DNA from 2 places in the Mycobacterium xenopi genome. Region 2 is predicted to be linked to the other one. Evidence: predicted binding sites of a transcription regulator. Region 2 holds the regulator's gene; the other holds the start of a gene.
What was found. The regulator LexA, encoded in region 2, represses DNA repair genes until DNA is damaged. The targets are predictions, from matches to a motif close to CGAACANNTGTTCG.
Positions count from the first base shown of each region.

Region 1: cofD (2-phospho-L-lactate transferase) is a predicted target of LexA. The motif match lies at 1,454-1,467, and genes of this name have one in related genera.

Region 1 is NZ_AP022314.1:3,761,186-3,765,599, forward strand. Features, by position in the region: gene MYXE_RS17835 (DUF3499 domain-containing protein) at 1-411, opposite strand, end outside; gene MYXE_RS17840 (metallopeptidase family protein) at 573-995, shown strand; gene MYXE_RS17845 (WhiB family transcriptional regulator) at 1,019-1,378, opposite strand; gene cofD (2-phospho-L-lactate transferase) at 1,747-2,736, shown strand; gene MYXE_RS17855 (coenzyme F420-0:L-glutamate ligase) at 2,733-4,085, shown strand; gene MYXE_RS17860 (NUDIX domain-containing protein) at 4,082-4,414, shown strand, end outside.
Region 2 is NZ_AP022314.1:3,207,543-3,211,956, forward strand. Features, by position in the region: gene MYXE_RS15090 (peroxynitrite isomerase) at 6-491, opposite strand; gene nrdR (transcriptional regulator NrdR) at 538-1,002, opposite strand; gene MYXE_RS15100 (LysM peptidoglycan-binding domain-containing protein) at 1,159-1,617, opposite strand; gene lexA (transcriptional repressor LexA) at 1,857-2,552, shown strand; gene MYXE_RS15110 (LGFP repeat-containing protein) at 2,570-4,414, opposite strand, start outside.

The DNA.
Region 1 (4,414 bases), 550 kb from region 2:
CCGCAGGTGCCCCCGACGGCGTCCGCTTCCGCTGGATTGGTGGGCGGTGGAAGCCAGCGCGCCGGTATTCACGGCGCTGGCCGGTGCCCCAGAAGACGCGCCGCCAGGATCACAGAAGCCGTTGACCGGGGGCCGATTTGCCAACCCGCCGCGGCCTTCGCGCACCGCGTCGGCGAGGGCCACCAGATCGTCCTCATCCGGGTTCGGCAAGGGGCCGGGATGGCGAACAAGTTCCCACCCGCGCGGCGCGGTGATCCGGCCGGCATGGCCGACGCACAGATCCCACGAGTGCGGCTCGCGCGCGGTGGCCAGCGGACCGATCACCGCCGTGGAATCCGAGTAGACGAACGTCAACGTCGCCACCGCGTGGTGCGGACACCCGGGCCGGCAGCAGCGACGCGGAGCATTCACGGTCGAGAGGCTATCGTGCGGAAACGACGCCACGGGGCCGGACACGCGCATTGGGCGGGGCCGCGATGTGCAACCGTTACCATCGGCGCGTGAGCGATTCTCGCGGCTCGCGACGAGGCAGTCGGTCCGCGCGGCGCTCGGCAGCGCGGCGAGGACGCGAGATGCGTGGGCCGCTGCTGCCGCCGACGGTGCCAGGCTGGCGCAGCCGGGCCGAGCGTTTCGACATGGCGGTGCTGGAGGCCTATGAGCCCATCGAGCGCCGGTGGCAGGATCGGGTGTCGGGGCTTGACGTGGCGGTTGACGAGATCCCGCGCATGTGTCCCAACGACCCCGACAGCGTGCAGTGGCCGCCTGAGGTCGTCGCCGACGGGCCGATCGCGCTGGCCCGGTTGATCCCCGCCGGTGTCGATGTCCGCGGCAACGCCACACGCGCACGAATTGTATTGTTCCGCAAACCGATCGAGCGGCGTGCGAAAGACACCGTCGAACTTGGCGAATTGCTGCACGAGATTCTGGTGGCTCAGGTGGCGACGTATTTGGACGTCGACCCCTCAGTCATCGACCCCACGATCGACGACGACTAAACGTGTCGACTAGCCCGGGCGCGTTAGATGATGCCGCGCTTGAGGCGACGGCGCTCCCGCTCGGAGAGGCCACCCCAGATGCCGAAGCGCTCGTCGTGTGCCAGCGCGTACTCCAGGCACTCGGCGCGCACCTCACAGCCCAGGCAGATCTTTTTCGCCTCGCGAGTGGAGCCGCCCTTCTCGGGAAAGAATGCCTCGGGGTCGGTTTGCGCGCACAGCGCACGGTCTTGCCATTGGTCGCGGGTCACGGGCCCCAGCGGAAATACGTTGGCAGCGTCGGAAACCAGACTCAAATGGGGCCGCCGCGCCGGACCCGTTGTCGCCGAGCCGGTATTGGTGTGCGGTGTCCCTCCCACTACGCCCCGCAGGTGCTCATAGGACATGCTCCGCCTCCTCACCTGGATTCGCTGATCGTGAATGTCGCCACTGTTCTGATGTGTTATGCGGCCATCTCTTTTCGAACAAGTGATCGAATCTCGGTCTGCGACACCGCAACCGGCCGGCCAACCGGGAAATGACACTGATGTGATTACACACGGGTAACTTGCCGTGGTCAAGCGCTGAAACCAAATTCCATACCATGTCGTGACCAAATTTCAGCGGCAATGTGCCGATCTGCGCCCCCGCGTGTCGGACGGTATCCCTCGGTCCGCTGCCTAGACCGCATCGTCACCGGGCCCAACCCCACAGCCCGCCTCCTCCTCGGTCCGCTGCGCAGACCGCATCGTCACCGGGCGTACTGTCGTGCGGTGTGAAGATCACGGTTCTGGTCGGCGGCGTGGGCGGCGCCCGCTTCCTGCTCGGTGTCCAGCACCTGCTCGGCCTGGGCCAGTTCGCCTCCGATCACGGCCCGGCCGAGCACGAACTCACCGCCGTGGTGAACATCGGTGACGACGCCTGGATTCACGGCCTACGCGTCTGCCCAGACCTCGACACCTGCATGTACACACTCGGCGGCGCGGTCGACCCGCAGCGCGGGTGGGGCCGTCGCGACGAAACCTGGCACGCCAAAGAGGAACTCGCGCGCTACGGGGTTCAGCCCGACTGGTTCCAGCTGGGCGATCGCGACTTGGCCACCCACTTGGTGCGCAGCCAGATGCTGCGAGCCGGCTACCCGCTCTCGCAAGTCACCGCGGCGCTGTGCGACCGCTGGCAGCCGGGCGCCCGCCTGCTGCCGGTTAGCGACGACCGCTGCGAAACCCACGCCGTCATAACCGATCCAGCTGACGGCAACCGGCGTGCGATCCACTTCCAGGAATGGTGGGTGCGTCATCGTGCCCAAGTACCGACCCACAGCTTCGCGTTCGTTGGCGCCGAAAACGCCAACGCTGCACCCGAAGTCGCCGAGGCGATCACCCACGCCGACATCATCATGCTGGCACCGTCAAACCCCGTCGTGAGCATCGGCGCCATCCTGGCCATCCCCGGCATCCGGGCTGCACTGCGCTCGACGCCGGCTCCCGTGGTCGGCTATTCGCCCATCATCGACGGAAAGCCGTTGCGCGGCATGGCATATGAATGCCTCACCGTGATCGGTGTCAAATGCACTGCCGAGGCCGTCGGCCAACACTACGGGGCCCGCCAGGCGACCGGCATTCTCGACTGCTGGCTGGTCCACGAGGGCGATCACGCCGAAATCGAAGGCGTCGCAGTCCGATCCATACCGCTACTGATGACCGACCCTAAAGCAACGGCCGACATGGTCAGCGCGGGACTGGAACTCGCGGGTGTGGCAGTATGAGCAGCGTGACCGCGGGTCACGGTGCCGCGTCGACTGTCGAGATCATCCCCGTCACCGACCTTCCCGAATTCCGGCCCGGCGACAACCTGGCCGCTGCGATTGCCCAGGCTGCGCCCTGGCTGCGCGACGGCGACGTTGTGGTGATCACCAGCAAGGTGGTGTCCAAATGTGAGGGCCGCATCGTGCCCGCCCCCGAAGATGTCGAAGCGCGAGACCAGCTGCGGCGCAAGCTGATCGACGAAGAAACGGTGCGTGTGCTGGCCCGCAAGGGCCGCACTTTGATCACCGAGAACCGGCTCGGGCTGGTGCAGGCCGCGGCCGGGGTGGACGGCTCAAACGTCAGTGCAGCCGAGCTGGCCCTACTGCCTGTCGACCCCGACGCCAGTGCCGCAACCCTGCGCGCCGAACTGCGCGAGCGGCTCGGAATCACCGTCGCGGTGGTGATCACCGACACCATGGGCCGCGCGTGGCGCAACGGGCAGACCGATGCTGCCGTCGGCTCGGCCGGTCTGGCCGTGTTGCACAGTTACGCCGGAATCGCCGACCCGCACGGCAACGAGTTGGTGGTCACCGAAATCGCCGTTGCCGACGAAGTCGCCGCGGCAGCCGATCTGGTCAAGGGAAAGCTCACCGGAATACCGGTGGCCGTGGTACGCGGACTGCACATCACCGACGACGGCTCGACAGCGCGGCGACTAATCCGCGCGGGAACGGAAGACCTGTTCTGGCTGGGCACCGCCGAAGCACTCGACCAGGGCCGTCGGCAGGCCCAGTTGCTGCGCCGCTCCGTGCGTCAGTTCAGCGAGCAACCCGTCCCCGCGCACCTGATCGAAGACGCCGTCGCCGAAGCGCTGACCGCGCCGGCCCCCCACCACACCCGGCCCGCACGGTTCGTGTGGCTGCAGACCCCGGAGCTCCGCCTTCGGCTGCTGGACCGCATGCGCGACAAGTGGCGGGCCGACCTGCTCGGTGACCGCAAGCCCCCCGACGCCGTCGAGCGGCGGGTGGCGCGCGGCCAGATCCTTTACGACGCACCCGAAGTCGTCATCCCGATGCTGGTTCCCGACGGCGCACACAGTTATCCCGATGCTGCCCGCACCGCCGCCGAGCACACCATGTTCACCGTCGCGGTCGGTGCGGCCGTGCAGGCGCTGCTGGTGGCGCTGGCGGTGCGCGGGGTGGGCAGCTGCTGGATCGGCTCGACCATCTTCGCCGCCGACATAGTGCGTGACGAGCTGGAGTTGCCGGGCGACTGGGAACCGTTGGGCGCCGTCGCTATTGGTTACCCGACCGAACCGACATTCCCTCGGCCGCCGGCACCGCTAGACGGCTTGCTGGTGCGCAAGTGAGTGTCCGCGACTCAGCGATCTCGCTGCTCACCGGCTGGCGTGCCCCCGACCCGGCCCAAGAGTCACTGCGCCACGCGGTGCTGGCTTTCGTGCATGCCCGCGACGACGCCTGCAGCCGCGACTGCGTGCCTGGCCACGTCACCGCATCGACGCTGGTGACCGACGCCACCGGGAGCCACACACTGCTCACCTTGCATCCGCGGCTAGGCCGCTGGGTACAGCTTGGCGGACATTGCGACGACGGCGACGACGACATCGTCGCCGCCGCACTGCGGGAAGCCAGCGAAGAATCCGGGATCGCCGGCTTACGCATCAATCCCGAACTGATG
Region 2 (4,414 bases):
CCCGGTCATCCCGTGCGGCGCAACACCGCGGTCAGGTGGTCCTGCAGCGGCTGCCCGACCGCACCCATCCGCACCGAATACCGCAGCTCGTCGCCCTCGACGCGGAAATGCCGGCCCAGTGCGGTGACTTCTTTGGCAGTCGGCGTGAGCCCGATCGCCGACGAGGCCATCTCGATGTCGATGACATCACCGGTCGTCGAGTAGGTGCCCACCTCGATTTCGGTGATCCCACTGGGATGGGCCAAGACCAGCTCCACCCGGCCCGGCTGCGGCACGCGAAGGTACCCGGTTTCGGCGTGCAGCGGCGCGCCGTCGGCGAGCGCCTTGGTTTTTTGTCCGTAGCTCAGAAAAGGCTTGCCGACGTGAGAGAACACCACCTCTTCGAGATATTCGAACGGTTCGATCGTCGGATACTTGCCCGAGCCACGACCCGCCCAGGTGCCCAGCAGCGGCGCTAATGCTTCGAGGTCGGGGTGTAGCTCAGCAGGCATGCCGCAAGCCTAACGATGAGGTGTTGGGGGCCCGGTCCACGGCCGCTCAGTTCGGCGCGGACACCTTGCGGTGTGCCCGCAGCGCCTCGATCTCCCGCTCGAAGTCGTCGGCCGAGGTAAACGACCGGTACACCGATGCGAACCGCAAATAGGCCACCTCGTCGAGTTCACGCAGCGGACCGAGGATCGCCAAGCCGACTTCGTGACTGGGGACTTCCGGCGACCCCTTTGCGCGCACGGTGTCTTCGACTTGCTGGGCGAGCAGATTCAGTGCATCGTCGTCGACCTGGCGGCCCTGACATGCCCGGCGCACGCCGCTGATCACCTTTTCCCGGCTGAACGGTTCGGTGACGCCGCTGCGCTTGACGACAGCCAGCACCGCTGTCTCCACGGTGGTGAAGCGCCGCCCACATTCCGGGCACGACCTGCGGCGCCGAATCGCCTGGCCTTCGTCGGTCTCTCGGGAGTCGACGACCCGGGAATCAGGATGGCGGCAGAACGGACAGTGCATGACCGCTCCTTCGTCCTGCCGGCAGATCTCAAACCACTTCGAGATTACCTGCGAGCTCCGCGCCAGGGCCACGACCGCCGTGCGCGGCAGATTTTCACCGCCACCACCACCGACGCCCGTTGGGCCCGCGCTGGTTTCGCGCTGCATCGCGGCGCGTCAGCCGACCGGGGCGATCAGCGTTTGGCCCGCGGTCAGCGTCGCCGACCGCAGGTCGTTCAGCTCCCGGATGCGCTGGACGACCTGGCCGACCGGAGCGTCGGGCGCCACGCGGGCGGCTAGGTGCGGCAGCGTCTCGCCGGCATCGACGCGCACCACCGCGAGCCGAGCCGGCAGCGGCCCAGGCTTGGCACCATCGACCGTCTCGCCGAAGTGGGCGATCACCCCCAACCACAGGGTGATCAATGCGGCCAGCAAGGCAAGGCCCACCGTCGTGGCGGGCCCGATCGGACGCCGGTGATGTGGCGCCGTGGACATCCACATCCCGGTTCCGCGGTAACGCGGCGGAGCAACCCGCGGGCGGGGCGGTCCAGGTCGTCGCCCCGCGTCCGGGCAGCCCGCCCGCGTTGGCCTGCCCGAATGCCCGATGGTCGGCCGCGTTGCCTGGATGAGCGTCATGGGGTCCTCCCGTCCTGTCATGGTCGATCGCATGTTCGACTGTATTCGCTCGTGCGTTCGATTTGATGCAAATCTCCGAACGCGTGATCGAATCGTTGCGAAGCCATTGAACTGTAAGCGATGGCACCGACAACTTCCCGAGCCATATCGCGGGTGCTCCGACCGGCAAGGCAACACGACGCGACACGTGTCGAACAAATGTTTGAGGATCGGTCGATATCGGGCTACATTAAGGGGCTATGAGCGATAGCACCGACACCCCCACCGGCATCGGCCGCCGCGCGCGAGCTGCGGATTCAGCGCTGACCGAGCGGCAGCGCACCATCCTGGAAGTCATCCGCGCCTCGGTCACCAGCCGTGGATATCCGCCGAGCATCCGCGAGATCGGTGACGCGGTAGGGCTTACGTCGACTTCGTCGGTGGCTCACCAGCTGCGCACGCTTGAGCGCAAAGGCTATCTGCGACGCGACCCGAATCGCCCGCGGGCGGTCGACGTCCGCGGAGCCGACGACTCCGCAGCGCCTGTTCTCACCGACGTTTCCGGCTCGGACGCCTTGCCCGAACCGACATTCGTCCCCGTGCTGGGCCGCATCGCGGCGGGTGGGCCGATTCTGGCCGAGGAAGCCGTCGAAGACGTGTTTCCGCTGCCGCGTGAGCTGGTCGGTGAGGGTGCGTTGTTCTTGCTGCGGGTCGTCGGCGACTCGATGGTCGACGCCGCGATCTGCGACGGCGACTGGGTGGTGGTGCGCCAGCAAAACGTGGCCGACAACGGCGACATCGTCGCAGCGATGATCGACGGCGAAGCCACCGTCAAGACGTTCAAACGCACCGGCGGTCAAGTCTGGCTGATGCCGCACAATCCGGCATTCGACCCGATCCCCGGCAACGACGCCGCGATCCTGGGCAAGGTCGTCACCGTCATCCGCAAGATCTGACATAGTCCAGGCCCCGCCTAGCGGGCCTTGATGAAGCCGTTGGCACGGGCGACTTCTTCGCTGGCGAACCAGAGTTCGGCGAAGGCGTCGTCGTAGAGTTTGCTGTCGGGCGTGTAGTAAAGGCCGAAGCTGGCATTGCCCTTGACGGGATACCCCTCCGGCGCCTCACGCGGATCCTCCAGCGGAAGATGGATCGTGGGCTTGGCCGCAGTCCGCGCGTCGGCGTCGTCGGTTTCGACGGCCGCATGCCGTCCCGTCGTGCGCACCTGGGCCTCCGACGGAATGCGGGTGGGGGCGGTGTCGACCGCGTCGGGGTCGTCCACACCGATTTCGTCCTCGAAGCGCGCGGGTGCCCCGCCCGCAGGCTCGGTGCCGGCCGCTCGTGGCGCTGCGTATCGCGCACTGGGCATCCGATCCGTGCTGGGCGCCGGCTGATCCGGTGCGGCCACCGGCTGGGGATGACCCGGCATCTGCGGGTACCCCGGGGCGAACGGTGACAAGCCGAGGTCACGCCCGGGCTCAATCGCCCACTGGTCGTCGGTGGTCGGCACGGATGCGGGGCGCGGGGGTTCAACATCGCGGGCGGTTTCCCGGCTAATGGCGCGTCGAGCGGCGACCCTGCGCCGACGCGCCCACAGCGTCGCCGACACCAGCAGACCCGCCACGAGCAACGCCGGGACCACTACCGCTAGCCACCACCAGCGCCAGGTCGTTTTTCCGCCAGCGGGCATGACGGGTCGGCTCGGCTGGGTTTGGCCCGGCGCCTGCAGACCTGACAGCGACGACGCCAGGCTCGGCGGCTCGGCGGCATAGGTGTTCGTGGCGCGGTTCCAGGAGATGGTGCCGCCGGTGAATTTCTGCGAGACCACGTCACCGTTCACCGTCTGATCGCCAACCGGCGCGCCGAGCTTGCCTTTCGCGCCGCCGAGCTTGTCCCACGCGGCTTTCATCGCGCCGCGCACGACGAAGGCACCGTGGGCCGGTGTCCAGAAAATCACCGGCTTGTCCGCGGCGGAAAAAGTGCTGATGCGACTGGCCGGCTTGATGCCGCCGTCGGTTTCGTTTGCCGTCGGGAAGCCCAGGTCGCTGCCGACTGGCCCGCCGAGTGACTCGTATTTCGCCAACAGGTCGCCTTCTACGGCGTTGGCCCCGGTGGCCGGGCTGAAAAAGACCTTCCCGCCGACGAAGTTCTGGGCTACTCCGTTGTCGCCCACCGGGTATTGTCCGCCTTGCTTGGCGCCCAGTGGACCTGTCGCTCCACCGGCTGCGCGCCACGCTGTGTTGATCGCCGCCGTGGCATCGATGGGCACCTGAAGGCCGGTCAGTTGCTGCGCCAACTCCGGTGGAACCGTGGTGAACACCTTCGTCATCCGGTTCCATGACACGCGTCCGCCGCTGAACGACTGGGTCGCGTTTTCGCCGTCGTAGGTTTCGTCGCTGACCGGAACGCCCAGCGGCCCGCCCGAGCTGCCGAGCTTGTCCCACGCGGCGTTCATGGCGCCGCGCACCACGAACGCGCCGTGGGCAGCCGACCAGAAGATCACGGGCTTGTCGCTCGCGGAGAACGTGCTGACCAACGTGTCCGGTCCGGCCAGGCCAGGTACTTCGCTAATGGTCGGGAAGCCCAAATCGCTGCCGGCCGGTCCGCCCAGTGATTCGTATAGGTCCAGAATCGGCCCATACAACGATCTGGCCCCGGTCGCGGGCGTGAAGAAGATTTTGCCGCCGGCGAAGTCTTGGACGAAGCCGTCGCCGACGGCATAGACCTGGCCCTGCTTGGGGCCCAGACGCGAATCGGCGCCACCGCCAGCTTCCCATGCCGCGGTGATAGCGGCGTCGGCGTCGCTTTCCGGCGACGCCAC